DNA from 3 places in the Bradyrhizobium sp. CCBAU 45321 genome. Region 1 is predicted to be linked to each of the others. Evidence: predicted binding sites of a transcription regulator. Region 1 holds the regulator's gene; each other region holds the start of a gene.
What was found. The regulator PhoB, encoded in region 1, activates phosphate uptake and scavenging genes when phosphate is short. The targets are predictions, from matches to a motif close to TGTCATNNANCTGTCAT.

Region 1 (4,118 bases):
ATCGCCGCCGCCGCCTTCGGCGTCACCTGGCTCGCGCTGATCCTGGTCACGCTGCTCTACAACGGCCTGGCCGGGCTCAACCTCCAGGTCTTCACAGCTGACACGCCGCCGCCCGGATCGAACGAGGGCGGCCTGCGCAACGCCATCGTCGGCTCGCTGATCATGACCGTGATCGGCGTCGGCATCGGCGCGCCGCTCGGCCTGTTCGCCGGCACCTATCTCGCCGAGTACGGCCGCAACGACAAGCTGACCTCGGTGATCCGCTTCATCAACGACATTCTCTTGTCGGCACCCTCGATCATCATCGGCCTCTTCATCTATGGCGCGGTGGTGGTGCCGATGCGCGGCTTCTCGGCGATTGCGGGCGCGCTGGCGCTTGCCGTCATCGTGATCCCGGTCGTCGTGCGCACCACGGAGGACATGCTGCTGCTGGTGCCGAATCCGTTGCGCGAAGCTGCCAGCGCGCTCGGCCTGCCGCGCTCGCTGGTGATCAGGCGAATCGCGTACCGTGCGGCGCGCGCCGGCCTCATCACCGGCGTGCTGCTCGCCACCGCCCGGGTCGCCGGCGAGACCGCGCCGCTGTTGTTCACGGCGCTGTCGAACCAGTTCTTCAGCCTCGGCCTGGACAAGACGATGGCGAACCTGCCTGTCACCATCAACAACTTCGTGCAGAGCCCCTACGAATATTGGAAGCAACTCGCCTGGAGCGGCGCGCTGCTGATCACCCTGACCGTGCTTGCCCTTAACATTGGCGCGCGCATCCTTGGCGCCGAGAGGACTGCAAAATGAGTGAAATGTCTGTTTCCGTCAGCGCACCGACCGTTCATCCCGGTTCGCAGCCGTTGCCCGAGGCGCCCGCCAAGGTCACCGCGCGCAACCTCAACTTCTACTACGGTGATCACCACGCGCTGAAGAACATCAACCTGGCGCTCGGCACCAACCGCGTCACGGCGTTCATCGGCCCGTCCGGCTGCGGCAAGTCCACCCTGCTGCGCATCTTCAACCGGATGTACGACCTCTATCCGGGCCAGCGCGCAGACGGTCAGCTGTTGCTCGACCATACCAACATCCTCGACCCCAAGCTCGACCTCAACCTGCTCCGTGCCCGGGTCGGCATGGTGTTCCAGAAGCCGACGCCGTTCCCGATGACGATCTACGAGAACATCGCCTTCGGCATTCGTCTCTACGAGAAGATCTCCAAGTCCGAGATGGACGGCCGCGTCGAGAAGGCGCTGCGCGGCGGCGCGCTGTGGAACGAGGTCAAGGACAAGCTCAATGCCTCCGGCCTGTCGCTCTCCGGCGGCCAGCAGCAGCGCCTCTGCATCGCCCGCACCGTCGCGGTGCGGCCCGAGGTGATCTTGTTCGACGAGCCTTGCTCGGCGCTCGACCCGATCTCGACCGCCAAGGTCGAAGAGCTGATCCAGGAATTGTCCGAGAACTACACGATCGCGATCGTGACCCACAACATGCAGCAGGCGGCGCGCGTCTCCGACAAGACCGCCTTCATGTATCTCGGCGAGTTGATCGAGTTCGATGACACCAGCAAGATCTTCACGTCGCCGAGCGATCGGCGCACGCAGGATTACATCACCGGCCGGTTCGGCTGAGGAGACGGAACATGGGTTCTGAACATACCGTAAAGGCCTTCGACAGCGATCTTCAGGAGCTCACCCGCCTTGTCGCCGAGATGGGCGGCATCGCCGAGCGCATGATCGTCGATTCCGTCGACGCGCTGATCCGCCGCGACGTCGCGCTCGGCCAGCGCGTGGTCGCCACCGACGCCGAGCTCGACGCGCTGCAGAAGCGCATCGAGGAGCGCGCCGTGCTCACCATCGCCCGCCGCCAGCCGATGGCCGTCGACCTGCGCGAGATCGTCGGCGCCATGCGCGTTGCGACCGATCTCGAGCGCATCGGCGATCTCGCCAAGAACATGGGCAAGCGCGTCGCGGCGCTGGAGACGGATTTCCATCCGCTCAAGCTGTTCCGCGGCCTGGAGCACATGACCGACCTCGTGCAGCAGCAGGTCAAGTCGGTGCTGGACGCCTATGCCGCGCACGACCTGCCGGCGGCGATGGCGGTGTGGAAGGGCGACGAGGAAGTCGACGCCATCTGCACCTCGCTGTTCCGCGAGCTCCTCACCTACATGATGGAGGATCCGCGCAACATCTCGTTCTGCATCCACCTGATGTTCTGTGCCAAGAACATCGAGCGGATCGGCGACCACGCCACCAACATCGCCGAGACCGTGTTCTACATGATCGAGGGCCAGGCGATCACTGACAAGCGGCCGAAGGGCGACATGACGACCTTCGCCACGACGGTGCCGAACACCTGACGACTTAAGGAGCGACGACCACATGGGCGCACGCATTATGGTGGTTGAGGACGAGGAAGCTCTCACCGAGCTTCTCCGCTACAACCTCGAAGGCGACGGCTATGACGTCGAGACGGTGATGCGCGGCGATGACGCCGACACCCGCCTCAAGGAGCACATTCCCGATCTGATCGTGCTCGACTGGATGCTGCCGGGCCTGTCGGGCATCGAGCTGTGCCGGCGGCTTCGGACCCGTCCCGAGACCAAGCAGCTGCCGATCATCATGCTCACCGCGCGCGGCGAGGAGAGCGAGCGGGTGCGCGGGCTTGCGACCGGCGCGGATGACTACATCGTCAAGCCGTTCTCGGTGCCGGAGCTGCTCGCGCGCGTGAAGGGCCTCTTGCGGCGTGCCAGCCCCGAGCGCCTCGCCACCGTGCTCGCCTATGGCGATATCGAGCTCGACCGCGACAAGCGCCGGGTGGCGCGCTCGGGCCGGCCGATCGATCTCGGCCCGACCGAATATCGCCTGCTGGAGTTCTTCCTGGAGCATCCCGGCCGCGTGTTCTCGCGCGAGCAGCTGCTCGACAGCGTCTGGGGCCGCGACATCTACATCGACGAGCGCACCGTCGACGTCCATATCGGCCGCCTGCGCAAGCTGCTCAATCTCGGCCGCGAGCAGGACCCGATCCGCACCGTCCGCGGCGCCGGCTACGCGCTGGACGATCGTTTCGCGAAGGCTGAGCAGACATAAAGCGCCAGCGACAGCTGGTTTGGCGAACTGCGGCGCCGATCTCGACCGTCATCCCCGGGCGCGCGCAGCGCGAGCCCGGGATCTCAGCGCGAGCGCTTGCGCTCGTCGCGATTAGCCACAAGGCGTGGTTTGGCGAAGACTCGGAGTGACCATCTCGCGCAACAATTGCGCCCTGTGGCTATGGATCCCCGCGTTCGCGGGGATGACACCGAGTGGGTGGAGCCGTCATCGTATGACGGCTGCAGTCTTGGCGATCAAGCTTGGTGATCAAGCTTGTTGATCAGGGAATACCGCAAATTCACCGCGTGCCTGGCTTCGCCGGTGCACGCCGGCGATCCGCTGCGGGCTGATAGGCCACGCGCGAATGCTGGGCGCAGTAGGGCAGGCCTGAGAGCGCCTTGCCGCCGCAGAAGAAGAAATCCGGGCTCGAGGGATCGCCGACCGGCCAGTGGCAGGTCGCCTCGTTCAATTCCAGCAGCGACAGCCGCTGGCTCATCGGCACCACGTTGTCGTAGGTAACCGGCTCGGCTTCCAACTCGACCTCGAAGGCCTGCGCCAGCGCGGTGTTGCCGCGCGCGACGGGGCGGGTCACCCGCATCATGTGCTGCGCGGGCCGTGCCTTGCGCGGCCGCGGCGCTGCCGATGAAGGGCTCTTGGCGCGGCCGGACAGGCCGAGCCGGTGCACCTTGCCGATCACGGCATTGCGGGTCACATTGCCGAGCTCCGCCGCGATCTGGCTGGCCGAAAGTCCGGCCTCCCAGAGCTTCTTCAGCTGCTCGACGCGATCATCGGACCAGGTCAAAACCGTCATTGCACCCTTTCCCTCGCTGCGCGCCTGCCATCCTGGGGCCTTCGCAGCGAATGCTTTAGCCTTGAAAAACCCGTGCCGTCAGAATCCCTTAAGGCTCGCCGGGCGCGCTCAAGACGCCCGAACGTTTACGCCGGTACATGAGGACTTCTGGGATCAGAACTGCTGCACGAGATGTCGTATCTGACAGTCCAAACGCTACAATATGGCGTGACTCCCGCGCAAGAGTCCGCCGACTCGCTTCC
Region 2 (4,118 bases), on a different contig from region 1:
GCGCGGTTTCGAGCGCGAGCTCGCGCGCGCCATCGCCTATATGAAGCGCTACCGCGCCAGCGGGGCGCTGATCGTGCTCGACGTCGATAGGTTGAAGCCGATCAACGATTCCTTCGGTCATGCCGCCGGCGATGAGGTGCTCAAGGCGATCGTCGCCACGTTGACGCGACAGGTCCGCGCCTCGGACGTGGTCGGCCGGCTCGGGGGCGACGAGTTCGCGCTGCTGCTCTGGAATCTCAGCGAGACCGATGCCAAGGCGAAGGCCGCGGCCCTGGAGCAGGCGATCGACGAATTGTCATTCGTTTTTCGCGGCCAGCACGTGACCGCGGGCGCCTCGGCCGGCGTCGCGCTGCTCGGTCCGCAATCCGCTGCGGGCCGCGCCCTGGAGGAGGCGGATGCCGCCATGTATGTGCGCAAGGCGAGCCGCCGGCACGAGCCGCGGATCAAGCTGGTCGGCAGCGAGCGCTAGTCTACAGGGAGGCAAGATCGTCCGGCACGTTGCCGAACTTGCGCAGCAGCGTCGCGTCGCCAAATTCGCCCGTCATGGGATCGCCGCTGCGGCTGAACGCGATTGCGCCGATATGGCCGGCGCCGCGCGCCAGCATCTCGGCGCGTCGCAGCGCCGCCGTCGAGGACTGGCACTCCTCTGCAGCGCCTGCGACGGGTGATCCGTCGTCATCGATCAAGAAGGGCATTGCAACGTAATAGGTCACATCCGACATGGCGTTGCTCCAAGGTTGAAGATTATGCGGCGCTGCTCTTGCTCCGCATCTTGCTGCGCGAGATCTCCGGAATGCAGCCTGCGGAAATCGCCGCCTGCAATTCCTCCAGCTCGGCTTCCAGATATTCGTTGGCCATGATCAGCGCCTTGATGGTGCTGCGCAGATTGCCGTCGCACATCGCGATCGCCTGATCGCAGGCCTGTTCGTAATGGTTGTTGTCGAAAAGGGCGGTTGCCGACATCTGCGTTGTCCTCGTGTGTTGTCCTTGAGCGTTCTCTGAGGTGTTGGGGTGCCCGCGAATGTTCCTATTTTGTTCTTATTGAGTCAAGCGGATTCGGAAGCGGCGGGGCGCCGCGCAAGACCGGCTCACGGTCAGGCGATGATGTCGGGGGTGATCTGGTCTTCGATGAACGCGATACGGTCGCGCAACAACAGCTTGCGCTTCTTCAGGCGCTGTAACCGCAACAGGTCGGGGGCGGGCGATTGATGCAACGCATCGATCGCCGCATCGAGATCTCGGTGTTCCTGCTGCAACCGGGTGAGCTCGGCTTCGAGCTCACGCTCATCTTCATTGGTCATGTCTGCGGTGGCCGAAAACCGATAGGCGTGAGATCCGGGCTGTGGATGCCCTGTGGAAATTATCGTCCTTGCGCCGCGTGATCGCAAGCGATCTGCGATCCCCCGTCGCCAATCTCCCGCAACATATTTCTGCAGGGAGCCGCGGCGGTGCGCCGGCGTATTGATATCATGGATTTTTCCGGCGTGGTTCCCTTAGTCACGCTTCGTTACATATGAACTTTCAAAAATGACGCTGCAACGACGGATACCCATCGACAGGACGAATCGGTGATGTAGACTTGGTTGTCCGGATCGAATCCTAAAGGTTCAACCCTACCGAGGAGGTTTCGAATGACAATTCAGGCACATCTCGTTGAATTGGAACGGAAGCACAAACTTCTCGAAAACGAATTGCACGAAGCTCTCGTGCACCTTTCAACAGACGACCTGCAAATTGTTGAGTTGAAGCGCCGGAAGTTGATGGTCAAGGACCAGATCGAGCGTCTGAAGCAATCTGGCGACACGCTCCACTAGTAACCCCCGTGACAGTGTAGAGTTGATCACGTCCTTCACGCAGGGATGAGAGCATTCGTGCTCATCCCTGCTGCAAGGTGTGTACCGTGCAACACGGTTGTGCGGCGCTCACTCTTGCTTGGACCCGTGGTTCTCGACGCGCACACTTATCCGCTTCTCGAAACGCTCTCGATGTCTGCGAGTTCGGCGACGTGATCGGCGATCGCGAGCGAGGACGTCAGTCCCGGCGATTCGATGCCGAACAGATTGATCAGGCCTGCAACGCCGTGATCGCGCGGGCCCTGCATCAAGAAATCCTGCGCGGCCACGGCCGGAGGCACGATCTTCGGGCGGATGCCCGAATAGCTCGGCATCAGCGCGCCGTCAGGCAGCGTCGGCCAGTATTTGCGGATCGCGGGATAGAAGCGCTCGGCGCGTGACGGATCGACCTCGTAGTCGATCGTCTCGATCCATTCGACGTCAGGCCCGAAGCGCGCCTGTCCTGCCATGTCCAGCGTCAGGTGCACGCCCAGGCCGCCGGGCTCTGGCACCGGATAGATCAGGCGCGAGAACGGCGCCCTGGCGTTGCAGCTGAAGTAGTTTCCCTTGGCGAGATAGGCCGGTGGAATCCGGTCCAGCGGCATGCCGTCGATGCTGCGCGCCACATGCGTCGCCGACAGCCCCGCGGCGTTGACGAGGAGGCTGCATTGCAGCGTCATCGGTGCCTCGCCGCCGGCATCGATCTCGATGAGGCCGGCCGCCGCCTTGGCACGGATCAGCGGGGTGTGAAACGCGAAAGCTGCGCCGGCGTCCTCGGCTTCGCCGCGCAGCGAGAGCATGTAGGCGTGGCTGTCGATGATGCCCGTCGACGGTGACAGCAGCGCGGCGTCGCAGGCGAGCGCCGGCTCCAGCGCGCGTGCGGCCTCGCCCGAGAGCAGCTGCATGTCGAGCACGCCGTTGGCCTCGGCGTGCGCCTTGATCGATTGCAGCTTCTCGGTCTCCTTCGGGCTGGTCGCGACGATCAGCTTGCCGCAATTCTTGTGCGGGATGCCGCGCTCGGCGCAGTAGCGGTACAGCGCGTGCTTGCCTGCCACGCACATGCGCGCCATCCAGCTCCCGGCCCGGTAGTAGATGCCGGCATGGATCACCTCGCTGTTGCGCGAGGAGGTGACGGTGCCGATCGCCTCGGCTTCCTCGAGCACGATCACCTCGCGCCCGGCCTGGGCGAGCTTCCGGGCCACCGCGAGCCCGACCACGCCGGCTCCGATGACGACGCAATCGACCCTATCCATGGTTGTGCAGGAAACCAGTTGGAAGCACCGGTGGCGCACGGTCCGGATGCGGCGGCGCAAGCGGGGCTTCCGTTAAGAAGTCGTTTATCATGTCAGGGCAATTGCCGCATTTTATGTCACATTATTCTGTTGTGCCCACAGGCGTTTACCCGATCCAAACCCGCGAGGCCAGACAATCCGACGTTGAAATCGCGGGTGGCTGATGGCTGAGAAGAACTGGCACGTGGGCAGCACGCTTTCGATTGCTGTGCACGCCCTCCTATGCCTGGCCGTTACGGGCGCGCCTGCGCGCGCCTTTGCGGCATCGGACAGACTTGCCGTTCCGGGCGATCTCACCAGGCTTGATCCCGGCGTGATCTGGGAAGCCCTCATCGCGGGCATCGTGGTCTGCTCGTTCCTCGCCGCGATCGGGCTGTGGATCCATTCCTCGCTGCGCCGGTCCAGCCGTTTGCAGCTGCGTCGCAACGCCTTCATCTCCTCCGCCATGAACAACCTCAACCAGGGCGTGGTGATGACGGATGCGCAGCGCCGCGTCATCTTCTGCAATGACCGCTATCTCGAGATCTATGGCCTGACGCGATCCGACCTCCGGCCCAACATGACCGGTTGCGACATCCTGAGGCTGCGCCGCGAGCGCGGAGTGCTCGGCGTCACCGATGACGAATTTTACGAGAAGGCATCGAGCGCCAATGGCCTGACCACGGAACTGCCGGACGGACGGGCCATCCTGGTGAAGTATTTCGTGTTGCCGAACGGCGGCTCGGTGGCGACCCACCTCGACGTCACCGAGCAGCGCAACCTGTCGCGGCAGCTCGCCTCCACCAAGCAGTTCCTGGAATCGGTGCTCGATCATGTGCCGGCCTGCGTGGCGGCCAAGAACATCGAGGACGGCTGCTACATTTTCGCCAACAGCGCCTATGAGAAGTTCTGGGGATTGTCGCGGGACTTCGCCGTCGGCAGGAATGCACGGGAGCTGTTTGCGTCGGCCTCGGCGGCCAGCATCGAGGCCGCTGACCAGGCGGCGCTCAATTCA
Region 3 (4,118 bases), on a different contig from region 1:
TCGAAGCCGGCGCGGTCCTTGCCGAACGGCTTGCTCTCGATCACCTCGGTCGTGACCCCGCTCGCCCTCGCGCGTTCGAGTCCGGGCGCATCGGCCTTGTTCGAAATGACGAGCGAGATCTCCGCCGGGAAATCCGCGGCAGCGGCTGCCCTGATCAGCGCGGCCATGTTGGAGCCGCGCCCGGAGATCAGAATGGCGACGCGGCGCTTCATCACAGCGCCAGTCATCACAGTGCCATGTCGAGGTGGCCGTTATAGACGACGCGGTGCTCGCCCTCGGCGGGAATGACGGTGCCGAGCTGCGCCACGGTCTCGCCGGCGTCGGTGAAGACTTCCACGACCTTGTCGACCTTGTCGGGCTCGACGATCGCGATCATGCCGATGCCGCAATTGAAGGTGCGCAGCATTTCAAGCTCGGCGATGCCGGCTTGCGCCGCCAGCCATTTGAACACCGGCAGCACCGGCAGGCGTGCCAGGTCGATGCCGACACCGAGATGCTTCGGCAGCACGCGCGGGATGTTGTCGGTGAAGCCGCCGCCGGTGATGTGGGCAAGCCCCTTCACCGCGCCGGTCTCGCGGATCGCGCGCAGGCAGGATTTGACGTAGAGCCTGGTCGGCGTCAGCAGCGCGCCGCCGAGCGTCATCACCGGCGCGAACGGCGCCTGCGCCGAGAAGCCGAGGCCGGACTGCTCGACGATCTTGCGGACCAGCGAGAAGCCGTTGGAATGCACGCCGGACGAAGCGAGACCGATCACGGCGTCGCCCGCGGCGATGTCCTTGCGCGGCAACAAGGTACCGCGCTCGGCGGCGCCGACCGCAAAGCCGCCGAGATCGTAATCGCCGTCCTTGTAGAGGCCGGGCATCTCGGCGGTCTCCCCGCCGATCAAAGCGCAGCCGGATTCGCGGCATCCCTCCGCAACGCCCGCGACGATGGCGGCCGTGGCCTCGGGGTCGAGCTTGCCGCAGGCGAAATAGTCCAGGAAAAACAGCGGCTCGGCGCCCTGCACCACGAGGTCGTTGACGCTCATGGCGACGAGGTCGATGCCGATGCCGCCATGCAGGCCGGTCTCGATCGCGATCTTGACCTTGGTGCCGACGCCGTCGGTCGCGGCCACCAGGACCGGGTCCTTGAAGCCGGCCGCCTTGAGGTCGAACAGGCCGCCGAAGCCGCCGATCTCGGCATCGGCGCCCGGCCGCGCCGTGGCGCGCACCATCGGCTTGATCAGGTCGACCAGGCGGTTGCCCGCGTCGATATCGACGCCTGAATCGGCGTAAGTGAGGCCGTTTTTGCGGTCGGTCATGCCCGATTTCCAGTGGGTTTGCGGCTGGTTACGTCGAATTCCGGGGACGCGCAATGGCTCGCATGGCGTTCCCCGCTATACTATGTAGACATATCAACCGGTTCAGCCTGCCACGGGCCGGATTTGAGGTCAGAACCGGTGCCGGGAAGCGCTGCGTGAGTATTCCGAATATCATTACCCTGGGCCGCATCATGCTGGTCCCGATCATCGTCTGGGCCATCGTGTCGAGCCAAATGGAGGTGGCGTTCGCCGTCTTCCTGATCGCCGGCATCAGCGATGCCGTGGACGGCTTTTTGGCCAAGCGCTTCAACATGACGAGCGAGCTCGGCGCGCTGCTCGATCCGCTCGCCGACAAAGCGCTGCTGGTCTCGATCTACATGGCGCTCGGCATCTGGGGCGCGATCCCGCGCTGGATCGTGATCCTGGTGGTCTCGCGCGACATCATGATTGTCGCCGCCGTGATCGTGTCCTGGCTGTTCGACCGGCCGGTCGAGATGAAGCCGTCGAAAGTCTCCAAGCTCAACACGGTGGCACAAGTAGCGTTCGCAGCTTTGGTGCTGGCGGCGCTTGCCTTCGGCTTCAAGCCCGCGCCTTATGATATCATCCTGATGGGTCTCGTCACGGTCTTCACGCTCTCCTCCGTGTCGCTCTATCTCGTCGAGTGGCTGCGGCACATGAGCACGATCGAGGCCAAATGAGCGGGGAAGCGGCCCAGCAAAAGGCCAAGTCCCGCACCATCAAGTCGAATCTCTACAAGCGGGCCGGCGCGCCGGCATGGAGCAGAGCAAGCGTGGCAGGCCGCGTTCATCCCCGACAATTGGCGTTTGCGCTTCCGCATGCGGAGAGCCTCAGCCGGGACAACTTCCTCGAGGGCCCCGCCAATGCGGCCGGTCTCGGCCTCATCGACGGTTGGCCGGAATGGCCGAACCGGATCATGTCGCTGGCGGGCCCGGAGGGAAGCGGCAAGAGCCATCTCGCCGCGATCTGGGCCGAGGAAGCTGGCGCCCGCTCGACCACCGGCAATGCGCTGACCGCGACGGACGTGCCCGGCGCGCTCGCCACCGGCGCGCTGGTGGTCGAGGATCTCAAGGCTGGGGACTTCGACGAGCGTGCCCTGTTTCATCTGATGAACCTCGCCCGCGAGGACGGCGCCTACGTCCTGTTCACCGGCCGCGAGGCGCCGGCCGCGCTTCCCATCGAGCTTCGCGACCTACGCTCGCGCCTGCGGGCCGTTCCGGCGGTTGCGCTGATGCCGCCCGACGACCAGCTGTTCCGCGGCCTCATCGTCAAGTTCTGCGCCGACCGCCAGCTCAATGTGGACGAGAGCGTGGTCGGCTATCTCGCGACGCGCCTGGAACGGTCCTCGGCCGCCGCCCGGCGGGCCGTCGAGCTGCTCGACAGTGAAGCCCTGCGGCTCGGCCGTCCCGTCACCCGGGCGCTGGCCGCCGAGCTGCTCCGGGACGCCTGACCGGCTCGCAGGCCTCCCCGAAGTCCGCTTGACGCGGCGCGGGGGCGGAACATCAATGTCATCGAAACGTCATCGCTCTAACACATGCTCCCGCCGATTTTTGCGCTTGAGTCGCAATTGGGGTGAACTGGATGGACCGACTTCTGATGGACTCTGCGCAAGCTGTTGAAACGAAAGAGAAAGCCCCGGAATCCGAGAGCCTTCCGGCCATCGCGTCCAGTCCCGAGCGGTTCATCAACCGCGAGCTGTCCTGGCTGCATTTCAATCGCCGCGTCCTGGAGGAATCGGTCAACCCGAGCCACCCCGTGCTGGAGCGGGTGCGATTCCTGTCGATTTCAGCGAATAACCTCGACGAGTTCTTCATGGTTCGCGTCGCCGGCATCAAGGCCCAGGTCCGCGAGGGCATCGCCGAGCGCAGCCCCGACGGCCTGACGCCGTCCGAGCAGCTCGCGCTAATCAACCGCACCGTCTCCCAGCTCGCCTCCGACCAGCAGGCGATCTGGCGCGACCTGCGCGCCACGTTGGCCGAGGTCGGCATCGTGCTGGTGGACGGCAAGGACGTCAGCAAGGCGGAACGGACCTGGATCGAGGACTACTTCCTCCACAACGTGTTCCCTCTCCTGACCCCGCTCGCGATCGATCCGGCCCACCCCTTCCCGTTCATTCCGAGCCTCGGCTTCACCATCGCGCTGCAGCTCACGCGCGCCGCCGACGGCAAGCAGATGAACGCGCTGATCCGCATGCCCGGCAAGATCGACCGCTTCATCCGCCTGCCAGCGGATGGCACGGTGCGCCTGATCTCGCTGGAGCAGGCCACCGCCCTGTTCATCAACCGCCTGTTCCCCGGCTACAATCTGCACGGCCAAGGCGCCTTCCGGATCATCCGCGACTCCGAGCTCGAAATCGAGGAGGAGGCCGAAGATCTCGTCCGCCTGTTCGAGACCGCGCTGAAGCGCCGCCGCCGCGGATCGGTGATCCGGCTCGAGATCGACGCCAAGATGCCGGAGCAGCTGCGCAGCTTCGTGCAGCACGCGCTCTCCGCCGCCGACGACGAGATCTTCCTGGTCGACGGCGTGCAGGCGATGAACGAGCTCTCGCAGCTCACCCGCCTCGACCGGCCCGACCTCGAATTCACCCCTTACGTGCCGCGCCACCCCGAACGCGTGCGCGAGCATGGCGGCGACATCTTCGCCGCGATCCGGCAAAAGGACCTCATCGTCCACCATCCCTACGAGTCGTTCGACGTCGTCGTGCAATTCCTGCAGCAGGCCACGCGCGACCCCGACGTCGTTGCGATCAAGCAGACGCTCTACCGCACCTCCAACAATTCACCGATCGTGCGCGCGCTGG

Region 2: the regulator PhoB is predicted to act here: its motif matches at 1,528-1,544, upstream of ACM43_RS23145 (YdcH family protein).
Region 3: the regulator PhoB is predicted to act here: its motif matches at 2,825-2,841, upstream of ACM43_RS36835 (RNA degradosome polyphosphate kinase).

The regions. Positions count from the first base shown of each region.
Region 1 is NZ_LFKZ01000130.1:492,547-496,664, reverse strand. Features, by position in the region: gene pstA (phosphate ABC transporter permease PstA) at 1-789, shown strand, start outside; gene pstB (phosphate ABC transporter ATP-binding protein PstB) at 786-1,607, shown strand; gene phoU (phosphate signaling complex protein PhoU) at 1,619-2,335, shown strand; gene phoB (phosphate regulon transcriptional regulator PhoB) at 2,358-3,065, shown strand; gene ACM43_RS34875 (GcrA family cell cycle regulator) at 3,364-3,876, opposite strand.
Region 2 is NZ_LFKZ01000125.1:298,230-302,347, forward strand. Features, by position in the region: gene ACM43_RS23125 (GGDEF domain-containing protein) at 1-469, shown strand, start outside; gene ACM43_RS23130 (hypothetical protein) at 471-722, opposite strand; gene ACM43_RS23135 (hypothetical protein) at 745-963, opposite strand; gene ACM43_RS23140 (YdcH family protein) at 1,095-1,301, opposite strand; gene ACM43_RS23145 (YdcH family protein) at 1,632-1,814, shown strand; gene ACM43_RS23150 (NAD(P)/FAD-dependent oxidoreductase) at 1,961-3,085, opposite strand; gene ACM43_RS23155 (EAL domain-containing protein) at 3,288-4,118, shown strand, end outside.
Region 3 is NZ_LFKZ01000131.1:272,140-276,257, forward strand. Features, by position in the region: gene purN (phosphoribosylglycinamide formyltransferase) at 1-212, opposite strand, end outside; gene purM (phosphoribosylformylglycinamidine cyclo-ligase) at 227-1,300, opposite strand; gene ACM43_RS36825 (CDP-alcohol phosphatidyltransferase family protein) at 1,456-1,998, shown strand; gene ACM43_RS36830 (DnaA ATPase domain-containing protein) at 2,091-2,768, shown strand; gene ACM43_RS36835 (RNA degradosome polyphosphate kinase) at 2,915-4,118, shown strand, end outside.